DNA from 2 places in the Amycolatopsis granulosa genome. Region 1 is predicted to be linked to the other one. Evidence: riboswitches for the same ligand, from Rfam matches in the RefSeq annotation. Region 1 holds a riboswitch; the other holds the start of a gene.
What was found. A riboswitch is a leader RNA that binds a small molecule or an ion and turns the genes downstream of it on or off. The one in region 1 is predicted to bind ZMP and ZTP.
Positions count from the first base shown of each region.

Region 1 (5,565 bases):
AGCGGAGGCCGCGTAGGCGGCGCCCCGGCCGCCGGCTCTGGCGACGATCACGCCGTCCTGGACGCGCACCGCGGCCTCCGTCTCGTCGTCGACCCCGGGCATGCCGACCGCCGCCGCAACCCGGGCCGCGTCGTCGGCGTCGGCGACGACCAGGCGCACCGAGCGCCACGCCTCCGAGGGGAACACCCGCCGCAGGCAGCCGGTGAGATCCCCGATCCGGAGGCGGACCAGGCGACCGGTCTCGGCCGGGTCACCGGTGACCGCGACCACGGTGACCTGTTCACCGGGCCGGGCGCAACGGATCGCTTCCTCGGCGGCGGTGAGCCGGCCGGCGCCCAGCACGGTGATCAGGCCGTCGGCGCCCCACCCGACCTCGTCGCCGCTGATCCGGTCCACCAGCCCGGCGGGCGGATGCCACGCGTCCGCGCACGGCTGCGCGGGCGCGACGTGGGGCAGGTGCGGTGGCGCCCAGGTGTCCGCGAGGTCGCTTCCGGCCAGGTGGCGGCACGCGCGGACCACGTCGAAGGGATCGCCGAAGCCCGGCGCGGTCTCGGCCAGGTGGCTCCAGCCGTCCAGCATGGTCAGCACCAGCTCGGCCAGCCGGACACGCCGGACCGGCGCCGCACCACGTTCGCCGGATTCGAGCGCCACCGCGAGCAGTACCGCTTCCAGCCCGGCCACCTGTGCCCGCACCGTGCGCGCGTGGTCGTCGTCGAGGACACCGGCCAGCGAACGTAGTTGCAGGCGCCCGCCCGCGGCTGTGTCACCGGTCAGCGGCAGCCGCTCGAGCCAGGCGCGGGCGAACGCGGCCAGTGCCTCCCCCGGCGACGCCGGCGGCACCTGCGGTCCGGTTCCGGCCGACCTCTCGACCAGCTCGATCAGCACTGCCAGGTACAGGGCCCGTTTGCTCGGGAAATTCGAGTACACGGCGCCGCGGGTCAGCTCGGCCCGCTCGGCGATCCGGTCGACTTTCGCCAGGGCGTAACCGTGCTCGCCGAACTCCTCCTCGGCGGCCGCCAGCACCGACGCACGGGTGCGTTCCTGCTGTTGCGCACGGGTCAGCCGGACCATCCGCAGCTCCTCCCCTGAAGGCATCACCGGATACTCTACACATTCCGATGTTCACAACATCCGAGTGGGCACGGCGTCAACGGCCTACAACCGCGGGGGATGCGCGGCCGCCGGCTCGTCCGGGTGGCCGAGGTGGCGCGCCAGCAACCGGTCGAGCAGCATCGCGCCGGTCGCCAGCGCGAGGAAGAGCGCCGCGATCACCAGGCAGTTCACCGCGACCCGCGGGTAACCGAGCGCCGTCACGTCGATGAACGGGTACGGGTAGAAGCCGTCGATCGCGCCACGGACCAGGGTGAACGCCAGCCACGCGATCGGGTAGACCACCGACCACCCGATGATCCGCGGCGTGACGGCGCCACGCGGCCCGAACAGCAGCCAGCCGAGCACGCCGAGCAGCGGGGACGCGGTGTGCAGCAGGAAGTCCGCGACCCAGGCCCACCCGCTGAGGTCCTGCAACCCGGCCAGCGCCAGGTGGAACACGATCCCGGTGACCGCGATCGCGAGCACGCCGTCCAGCCGCAGTGTGCGGAACGCGGTGGACGTCCACCGTGGACGGATCGCGAGCAGCAGGCTGGTGGCGCCCACGATCAGGTTGGACTGGATCGTGAAGTAGGCGAAGACGTTGGCCACCCGCGCGGCCGCCGAGTCGTACCGGCCGCCCATCACCCCCGACGTGACGAACAGCTGCGTGACCACACCGAGCAGCACAACCAGGGCGTGCAGCCCGAACCACCAGCGCGCGATCCTCATTCCGGGACGGTAAATGGCCGGGCACCGCTCGCACCGAAGCCACGCCGGGGGTTCATTGGGACACCAGTCCTGAACGGTAGGCTCAGCGTCCTCACCAGCACCAGGAGGACATCGCAGTGGCCGTCACCCCGCCCGGGCAGCGCGAGCGGCTCTCCCCGAACCAGCTCGCCAAGCAGGAGCAGATCGTCGAAGCCGCGCGGCAGGTGCTCGCGCGGGACGGGCTGGCCGGGTGCACGGCGCGGGCGATCGCCGACGCGAGCCCGCTCACCAAGAGCGCCATCCACTACTACTTCAGCGACATCGACGTGCTCGTCGACCGCGCGATGGCCGCGCACGTGACCGCCTTCCTGGACGAGCTGCGCGAGGTCGCCGCCCACCACGACGACCCGCGGGAGAAACTGTGGGCCGTCCTCGAGTCCTACCTCGACAGCTTCGCCAAGGAGGCCGACTCCGCGTTCCTCTGGTTCGAGTACTGGATCGCGGTCAGCCGCGCCGAGCACCCGGAGGCGATCGAGGCGATGCTGCGGTCGGTGACCGAGCTGCTCACCGAGCTCCTCGCCGGGGTCGGCGTGATCGACCCGCGCGCCCGGGCCCGGGCGCTGACGTCCTACCTGCTGGGCGCGGTCGTGCAGCAGCGCGTCCGGCGACGCCCGTTCGGCACCCTCCGTGAGGAGATCGAGTCGCTCTGCCTGCCCTAAGGTTCCGGGTATGCCATTGTTTTCCTTCGAGGGCGTCAGCCCCACCGTGCACCCGGACGCCTGGATCGCGCCCACCGCGACCCTGATCGGCGACGTCGTGATCGAGAAGGACGTCTCGATCTGGTACGGCGCGGTCCTGCGGGCCGACTTCGGCAAGATCATCGTGCGTGAGGGCGCCAACATCCAGGACAACTCGGTCGTCCACGTGAACACCGGCGTGTGCGAGATCGGCCGGAACGTGACGGTCGGCCACATGTGCCTGGTGCACGACTGCACGGTCGGTGAGCAGGCCCTGATCGGCAACGGCTCCACGGTGCTGGACCAGTCGGTCATCGGCGAACGGACGCTGATCGCCGCCGGGTCCACCGTCACACCTGGCACCCAGGTGCCGCCCGAGGTCATCGCGATGGGCAGCCCGGCGAAGAAGTTCGTGCCGCTGAGCGACTCCGCCCGCGGCTGGATCGAGCACAACGCGGCGATCTACCAGCAGCTGGCCAAGCGGCACGCGGACGGTGTCGCACCCGTCGACTAAGCTGGTCGCAACCGAAATGCGACTGGCGCCGTAGAGGTGGAGCACCACCGGGAAGCGACCGACGAGGCCGGCACCGCGCGCCTGGGTGTAGCCAGTGTCAGGAGTAGGAAGATGACGCACCAGCCAGCCATCCCCACGCTCACCGCGGCCGACCCGCAGATCGCCGGACTCGTCGAGGACGAAGCGCGCCGCCAGGCGGAGAAGATCCGCCTGATCGCCTCGGAGAACTACGTGTCCGAGGCGGTCCTGGAGGCCACCGGGTCCGTGCTGACCAACAAGTACTCCGAGGGCTACGCGGGCAAGCGGTACTACGAGGGCCAGCAGTTCATCGACCAGGTCGAGCAGGTCGCGATCGAACGGGCCAAGGCGCTCTTCGGCGTCGACCACGCCAACGTCCAGCCGTACTCGGGCTCGCCGGCCAACCTGGCCGCCTACCTGGCGTTCGCCAGCCCCGGCGACACGGTGATGGGCATGGCCCTGCCCGACGGCGGCCACCTCACGCACGGCTGGTCGGTCTCGGCCACCGGCAAGTGGTTCAACCCCGTCCGTTACGGCGTGCGGAAGGAAACCGGCCGCGTCGACCTCGACCAGGTCCGTGAGCTGGCGCTGGAGCACCGGCCGAAGCTGATCTTCGCCGGCGGCACGGCGATCCCGCGCACCATCGACTTCCCGGCCTTCGCCGAGATCGCCAACGAGGTCGGTGCCGTCCTGGTGGCCGACATCGCGCACATCGCCGGTCTGGTCGCCGGCGGTGCGCACCCGTCGCCGGTGGGGCACGCGCCGGTCATCACCACGACCACGCACAAGACCCTGCGCGGTCCCCGGGGCGCGATGATCCTGACCGACGCCGAGCACGCCAAGGCCATCGACAAGGCCGTGTTCCCCGGCCTGCAGGGCGGCCCGCACAACCACACCACCGCCGCGATCGCGGTGGCCCTGGGCGAGGCGGCCAAGCCCGGCTTCCGCGACTACGCGCACGCCATCGTCGCCAACGCCAAGGCGCTGGCCCAGGCTCTGATCGAGCGCGGCTTCGACCTGGTGTCCGGCGGCACCGACAACCACCTGCTGCTGGTCGACCTGACCAGCAAGCAGATCGGCGGCAAGCCGGCCGCGCAGGCGCTCGACCGCGCCGGTATCGAGCTGAACTACAACACCGTGCCGTTCGACCCGCGCAAGCCGTTCGACCCGTCCGGTATCCGGCTCGGCACCGCGGCCATCACCACCCGCGGCCTCACCCCGGAGCACCAGCCGCAGATCGCGGAGTGGATCGACCGCACCGTCACCGCGGCCGCGGCCGGTGACGAGGAGACGATCACCCGGATCGCCGGCGAGGTGCGCGACCTGCTCGCGGCCTACCCGATCCCCGGTTATCGCGCGTAGCACCGGTCCGGGAGCAGCTCGACCCGAACGAAACGCCCCTTCCCCGCGCGGGGAAGGGGCGTTTCACACGTCCGCACTCAGTGGTGCTCGCCGCCCTCGGCGGCCTCCTTCGCGAGCCGGTCGATCTCCCGCTGGTAGGAGCGCTTGATCTCGGCCTCGGCCTCGGCGCGGCCGACCCACTGCGAGCCCTCGACGCTCTTGGCCGGCTCCAGGTCCTTGTAGACCTGGAAGAAGTGCTCGATCTCGAGCTTGTGGAACTCGTTCAGGTGGTGGATGTCCCGCAGGTGCTCCAGCCGCGGGTCGTCCGACGGCACCGCGAGGACCTTGTCGTCCGGTCCCTTCTCGTCCGTCATCCGGAACATGCCGATCGCGCGGCAGCGGATCAGGCAGCCCGGGAACGTCGGCTCCTGGACGAGCACCAGCACGTCGAGCGGGTCGCCGTCCTGCCCCAGGGTGTCGTCGATGAAGCCGTAGTCGGCCGGGTACTGGGTGGCCGTGAACAGGGTCCGGTCCAGGCGGATGCGACCGGTCTTGTGGTCCACCTCGTACTTGTTGCGCTCCCCCTTGGGGATTTCGATCGTGGCGTCGAACTCCACGGCGTCCTCGCTGACCTCGTCTTTTCCCGCCGATACCGGCGGCTTACGGTTTCGCTAACTTGTCGTCACTAGTGTGGACCACGCGCCGTTGGGAAGTCGCACTGATGTCGTCTTGACAACAGTGAGTCTGCCCGCGGCGTGTCGCCGGTGAGGAGGAGGGGTGCGTGCCGAGCAACGACCAGCCCGAGTGGCCTTCGGAGGACACCGACGCCGCGCGGGAGGAGAACCCCGCTGACGGCGGTGCGACGGCCCAGCTGCCCTTGCCTGGCACGGCTTCGCTGCCGGAGTCCCCGACGGTGTTCGTCCCCGGCCCGCCGGAGCGGCACGACCGGACGGACGCGGCGGCCGGCCTGCCGTCCGAGCAGGAGACCGCCCCGCACCGCGTCCCGCGCGACGAGCGCCCCGGTGAGCAGCCGACCGCACCCCAGCAGCTCCCGCACCGGGCCGGGTGGCCCCGCCTCGCGGGGCCGGATCAGTCCGAGTCGCGATCAGCTGCCACGGGCAGCCCGGACGACGGCGCGCGGTCCGGTGGGCAGGG
Region 1 covers NZ_JAANOV010000001.1:3,734,234-3,739,798, forward strand. The annotation lists gene FHX45_RS18305 (TetR/AcrR family transcriptional regulator) at 1-1,095, opposite strand, end outside; gene FHX45_RS18310 (Pr6Pr family membrane protein) at 1,156-1,821, opposite strand; gene FHX45_RS18315 (TetR family transcriptional regulator) at 1,938-2,519, shown strand; gene FHX45_RS18320 (gamma carbonic anhydrase family protein) at 2,530-3,051, shown strand; ZMP/ZTP riboswitch at 3,060-3,145, shown strand; gene FHX45_RS18325 (serine hydroxymethyltransferase) at 3,163-4,431, shown strand; gene FHX45_RS18330 (inorganic diphosphatase) at 4,509-5,027, opposite strand; gene dacB (D-alanyl-D-alanine carboxypeptidase/D-alanyl-D-alanine endopeptidase) at 5,192-5,565, shown strand, end outside.

Region 2 (5,565 bases), 200 kb from region 1:
CTCGGCGGGCACAACCCGGAGCGGTTGCGCACCCACTCCGAGTCGATCCTGCCCGAGGCCGCGTGCACCTCGGTGCAGTTGCACGTCCAGGTCGCGCCGGACGAGTTCGCCACCCACTGGAACGCGGCGCAGTGCCTGGCCGGGGTGCAGGTGGCGGTCGGCGCGAACTCGCCGTTCCTGCTCGGCAAGGCGCTGTGGCACGAAACGCGCATCCCGCTGTTCCTGCAGGCCACGGACACCCGGCCGGAGGAGCTGCGCAACCAGGGCGTGCGGCCGCGGGTGTGGTTCGGCGAGCGGTGGATCACCTCGATCTTCGACCTGTTCGAGGAGAACGTCCGCTATTTCCCGGGCCTGCTGCCGGAAACCGTGAGCGAGGACCCGCTGGACGCGCTCGACGCCGGGCAGGCGCCCAAGCTCACCGAACTCATGCTGCACAACGGGACGGTGTGGCGCTGGAACCGGCCGGTGTACGACGTGGTCGACGGCAAACCGCACCTGCGCGTGGAGAACCGCGTGCTGCCGGCCGGGCCGACGGTGCTGGACATGATGGCCAACGCGGCGTTCTTCTACGGGGCGCAGCGGGCGCTCGCCGAGGCGGAACGTCCGGTGTGGACACAGATGTCGTTCCAGGCGGCCGAGGAGAACCTCTACGCCGGTGCCCGCAACGGGTTCGACGCCCAGCTGTACTGGCCGGGACAGGGCTGGGTGCCGCCGGACGAACTGGTGCTGCGCGTGCTGCTGCCGCTCGCGGCCGAGGGGCTGCGCAGCGCCGACGTCTCCGGGGCGGCCATCGACCGCTACCTCGGCGTGATCGAGCAGCGCTGCCTGACCCGCCGCAACGGCGCGTGGTGGCAGCGGGCGACGGTCGCCGAGGCCGAGGAGCGCGGCGCGGACCGCGAGACCGCGCTGAGCACGATGCTGGGGCGCTACCTGGAGCTGAGCCGCGGCGGTGCGGCGGTGCACACCTGGCCGGTCGACCCTGAGTGATCATGGGGACGCTGATCGGGTCAATCCGGTCCGCGCAGGTAGGCCCGGTGACGGATCTCGCCTACGCTGCCACTCATGGTGGCTCCCCTCGCGGTTGACCTGGACCTGGACCGGACCCCGTTCTCGACAACCCTGAGGGAATCGACGCGGCGCGCCCACGATCGGGCGCACCACTCGCGGTACATGCGCGAGCTGTTCAACGGCGACCTCGACCTGCCCGACTACGCGCGGCTGGCCGCGCAGTACTGGTTCATCTACCAGGCGATCGAGGAGGCCGCCGACGCCATGCGCCGTGACCCGGTCGGCGGACGGTTCGTGTTCGACGAGCTGCGCCGGCTGCCCGCGCTGGCCGCCGACCTGGAGTTCCTGCACGGCGAGCACTGGCGCGGGCGGATCGAGCCGGTCCCGGCCACCGAGGATTACGTGCACCGCATCCGGGCGGTGGCGTTCGACTGGGCCGGTGGCTACGTCGCGCACCACTACACCCGCTACCTCGGCGACCTCGCCGGCGGCCAGGCGGTGCGGAAGCTGCTGGCCGACGTGCACGGCGTCGAGGGGCCGGGTGCGCTGTTCTACCGCTTCGACGACCTCGGCAGCGTCCCGGCCTTCCGCAAGCGGTACCGGGCGCTGCTCGACGCCACCCCGTGGACCGAGGCCGAGCGCACCCGCATCGTGACCGAGGCGCTGGTCGCGTTCGAGTTCAACATCGCGGTGCTCGACGACCTGGCGAAGTGATCATCGGCACAGCCCGTTGACCTCGATCTAGCTGGAGATTGCAGGCTGGGACCAGAACCAGTTCCCGCAGTGCGGACAGCGGCTCCCCGGTTAGCTTCCCGCGCTCGCGAGGACTAGGTTTTGATACCGCAAGGGACTCTGCGTCAGACAAGAAGGAGGGCTGATGGCCCGCTACGAGCTTCCTGACCTCGACTACGACTACGGCGCGCTCGCCCCGCACATCTCGGGTGAGATCAACGAGCTGCACCACAGCAAGCACCACGCGGCTTACGTCAAGGGGGCCAACGACACCCTGGACAAGCTCGCGGAGGCTCGGGACAAGGGCGACTTCGGCTCGATCGTCGGCCTGGAGACCACGCTGGCGTTCAACCTGGCCGGGCACGCCAACCACGTGGTGTGGTGGAAGATCCTGTCCCCCGAGGGTGGCGACCGGCCGACCGGCGAGCTGGCTTCGGCGATCGACGACGCGTTCGGCTCCTGGGACAAGTTCCAGGCGCAGTTCACCGCCGTCGCCACGACCATCCAGGGCAACGGCTGGGCCGCCCTGTCGTGGGACCCGGTGGGCAAGACGCTGATCACGCAGCAGCTGCGCGACCACCACAACAACCTCGTCCTGCCGACCGTGCCGATCCTGCTGGTCGATGTGTGGGAGCACGCCTTCTACCTCGACTACAAGAACGTCAAGGCGGACTACGTCAAGGCGCTGTGGAACGTCTACAACTGGGCGGAGATCAGCAAGCGCTTCGACAACGCCGTTTCCGGCGGCAACGGCCTGCTGCTCTAGAGCACGACCGTCCGAAGGGTCCTTCCGCGCGCCCGCGCGGACAGGGCCCTTCCTTTTTGCCGCTTGACCTCGACCACAGTGGAGGATGCAGGCTGGCGGCATGGATGTGGACGCGTACTTGGCCCGGATCGGCGCCCGACAACCGGCCGCCCCGACCGCGGAGACGCTGCGGGACCTGCACGAGGCTCATCAGCTGGCGGTGCCGTTCGAGAACCTCAGCGTTCACCTGCCTGAGCGAATCGTGCTGGACGAGGACGCGTTGTTCGACAAGATCGTGCGGCGGCACCGGGGCGGCTTCTGCTACGAGCTGAACGGCTTGTTCGCCGCGTTGCTGCGCGAGCTGGGGTTCCGGGTCACCCTGCTGAGCGCTCGCGTGCACGGCGGCGGGCGGTGGGGCGCGCCGTTCGACCACCTGGCGCTGCGCGTCGACCTGGACGAGCCGTGGCTGGCCGATGTCGGCTTCGGCCGCTTCGCCCGCCACCCGCTGCGGCTGGCGGGGTGCGAGCCGCAAGCCGATCGCGAGGGTGAGTTCCTGGTGCTGGACGTGCCGGGCGGCGACCTGGAGATCCGGATGAACGGCGAGCCCGCGTACCGGCTGGAGCAGCGGCCACGCGAGCTCGCCGACTTCGGCCCGACCTGCTGGTGGCAGGCCACCTCGCCGGACTCGCACTTCACGCAGAACGTGGTGTGCACGATCGCGACGCCGTCCGGCCGGATCACCCTGGCCGGCGACCAGTTGATCGAGACGGTGGACGGCGAGCGGGCCGAGCGGGACCTGACCGCCGCGGAGAAGGTCGAGGCCTACCGGGCGCACTTCGGGATCGACGTGAACGAGGCCCCGGTGCCCGGATCGTTCCCGGCACCGGGGCCTCGCCCGTTCCCGAACTGACTGCCGCTCCCACCACGAAGCGGACAAGCATTAGGTTAGCCTAACTTCACTGCGGCTCGCAAGCGGGTCCGCTCATCCGATCGTGGCAGCCGCGGCGTCGGTGGTCTGCGCCAGCAGCACGGCGATCGTCATCGGCCCACACCCCGCCGGGCACCGGGGTGATCAGCGAGGCACGCTCGGCCGCCGCCGCGAACTCGACGTCACCGACCTTGCCCGGGTGGTAGCCCGCGTCCACCACCACCGCGCCCCGCTTGATCCACTGCGCGCGGATCAGCTCGGGACGCCCGGCCGCGGCCACGACGATGTCGGCCGCGCGGACCACCTCGTCCAGCCCGGACGTCTTCGAGTGGCAGTAGGTGACGGTGGCGTCCCGCCCGAGCAGGAGCATGCCGAGCGGCTTGCCGGGGATGGGGCTGCGGCCGACCACCACGACCCGCTGTCCCGTCAGCGGTACCCGGTAGGCGTCGAGCAGGCGCAGGATCCCGCCCGGGAATGCACGAGTGGAAGCCCGGCTCACCGAGCGCCATGGCGGCGAAGCTGTGCGATCGTCACGCCGTCCACGTCCTTGGCGGGCGCGATCGCCTCGAAGCCCGCCCGTTCGTCGATGTGCCGCGGCACGGGGTGCTGCAGCAGGATCCCGTCGACGCCGGGATCGGCGGACAGCTCGGCCACGCGGCCGACCAGTTCGGCGGTCGTGGTGCTCGCCGGACGCTCGACGCTGCGCGAGGAGATGCCGACGTGGGCGCAGCGGTTGCGCTTCATCCGGCCGTAGGTGTGCGACGCCGGGTCGTCGCCGACGAGGACCGTGGCGAGCAGCGGCGGACGGGACAGCGCACGGACGCGTGCGGCGGTCTCGTCGAGCAGGGTGGCGGCGACCGATGCGCCGTCCAGGAGCCGGGCGACCATGGAGTGCTCCGCATCCATCGTGGACTGCGGGGCACCCAGGCGGGCGATGCCTTCTCGACCTGCACTCCCTGGTGGTTCACCCACCCGACGCCAGTCGTGCGAGACCCAGCCTAGCGGCCCGGCGTGGATCACCGGTCGAGCCAGGAAAGCCACCGGATAGCGTTTCGGCCGTGAAGACGTCGACAGTGATCGCGATCGTGCTCGGCGTGCTGCTGTCCATCGCCTCCGTGGCCGGCGCGGCCGGCTACCTGTGGGCGCGGGGCACCGCAGCTCCACCACCCGCGCCCGGACTGCCCACCGTCTGGCCCACCAGGGACGGCGAGCTGCCGCACCGCGTGCCGATGCCGTCCGGCGAGATGCTCGTCGCGATGCCCGGGGACAGCTCCGCTCACGTGCTCTGCCAGGCCCTGTCCGACCGGCACTGGCAGGCGTTGCTCGGCGGCACGACGCTGCGGGAGGTCCGGGGCAACGGCTGCCACCTCGTCACCGGGAGCCTCGACGTCGGCGTGCGGCTCGACAACGCGCCGGCCACGCTGAGCGCGCCGCAGGCGGTCACGGTGTCCGGGCACGCCGCCGAGGTCGAGTCCAGCGGCACCGTCAACGCGCGGCTCAACGCGCACCTGGTCGACGAGCCGCCCAGCGGCCGGGTGCACCCGTACCTGCGCGTCGACATCACGCGGTCCGCCGTCACCCGGCCCGACCTCGCGCTCGACGACCTGGCGGTCTCCATCGCGCGGGACGTGCTCGACGCGACCATGGCACCCGGTCCCGGCCTGCCCGCGCGGAGCCGCGACGGCACGATCGCCATGCAGGTGACCGAGCCCGTCCCCGGCTACGGCATCCGCGGTGCGCCCTGGCCGGTGGTGTCGTGGCAGCTGTGCACCGAGCTCGCGAAGGCGATGGGCACCAGCCCGTCCGCGGCGAAGCCGAAGTTCGACGGCCGCTGCACGGTCCGCACGGTGCAGGCCGTGCTGAACGACGACGTCACCCCGCGCGCCTACCCGGACACGCTCGCCGGGCGTCCGGCGCTGATCACCAGCGACCTGGTCGCGGTGAAGATCGCCGACGACGAGACCGAGGAACTGGTCTTCACCGGAACGGGCCGGGACCTCAGCGCACTTGCCGGGTCCGTGCTGCCGGCCCTCCTCGGCCGCTGAGCACCCGCAGGCCGGCGAGCTGGACCGGCCGGGTCATCCCGCCCCGGCGGACCAGGACGACCGCGCAGGCCACCGCCGTGACCGCGGAGATCACGCCGCCGATCAGG
Region 2 covers NZ_JAANOV010000001.1:3,937,819-3,943,383, reverse strand. The annotation lists gene FHX45_RS19365 (glutamate-cysteine ligase family protein) at 1-987, shown strand, start outside; gene FHX45_RS19360 (biliverdin-producing heme oxygenase) at 1,063-1,722, shown strand; gene FHX45_RS19355 (superoxide dismutase) at 1,886-2,506, shown strand; gene FHX45_RS19350 (arylamine N-acetyltransferase family protein) at 2,607-3,395, shown strand; gene FHX45_RS28450 (hypothetical protein) at 3,442-3,912, opposite strand; gene FHX45_RS28445 (tetrahydrofolate dehydrogenase/cyclohydrolase catalytic domain-containing protein) at 3,909-4,301, opposite strand; ZMP/ZTP riboswitch at 4,328-4,409, opposite strand; gene FHX45_RS19340 (hypothetical protein) at 4,472-5,458, shown strand; gene FHX45_RS19335 (MFS transporter) at 5,412-5,565, opposite strand, start outside.
Region 2: linked by a shared signal. The riboswitch ahead of FHX45_RS28445 (tetrahydrofolate dehydrogenase/cyclohydrolase catalytic domain-containing protein) and the one ahead of FHX45_RS18325 (serine hydroxymethyltransferase) in region 1 are both predicted to bind ZMP and ZTP.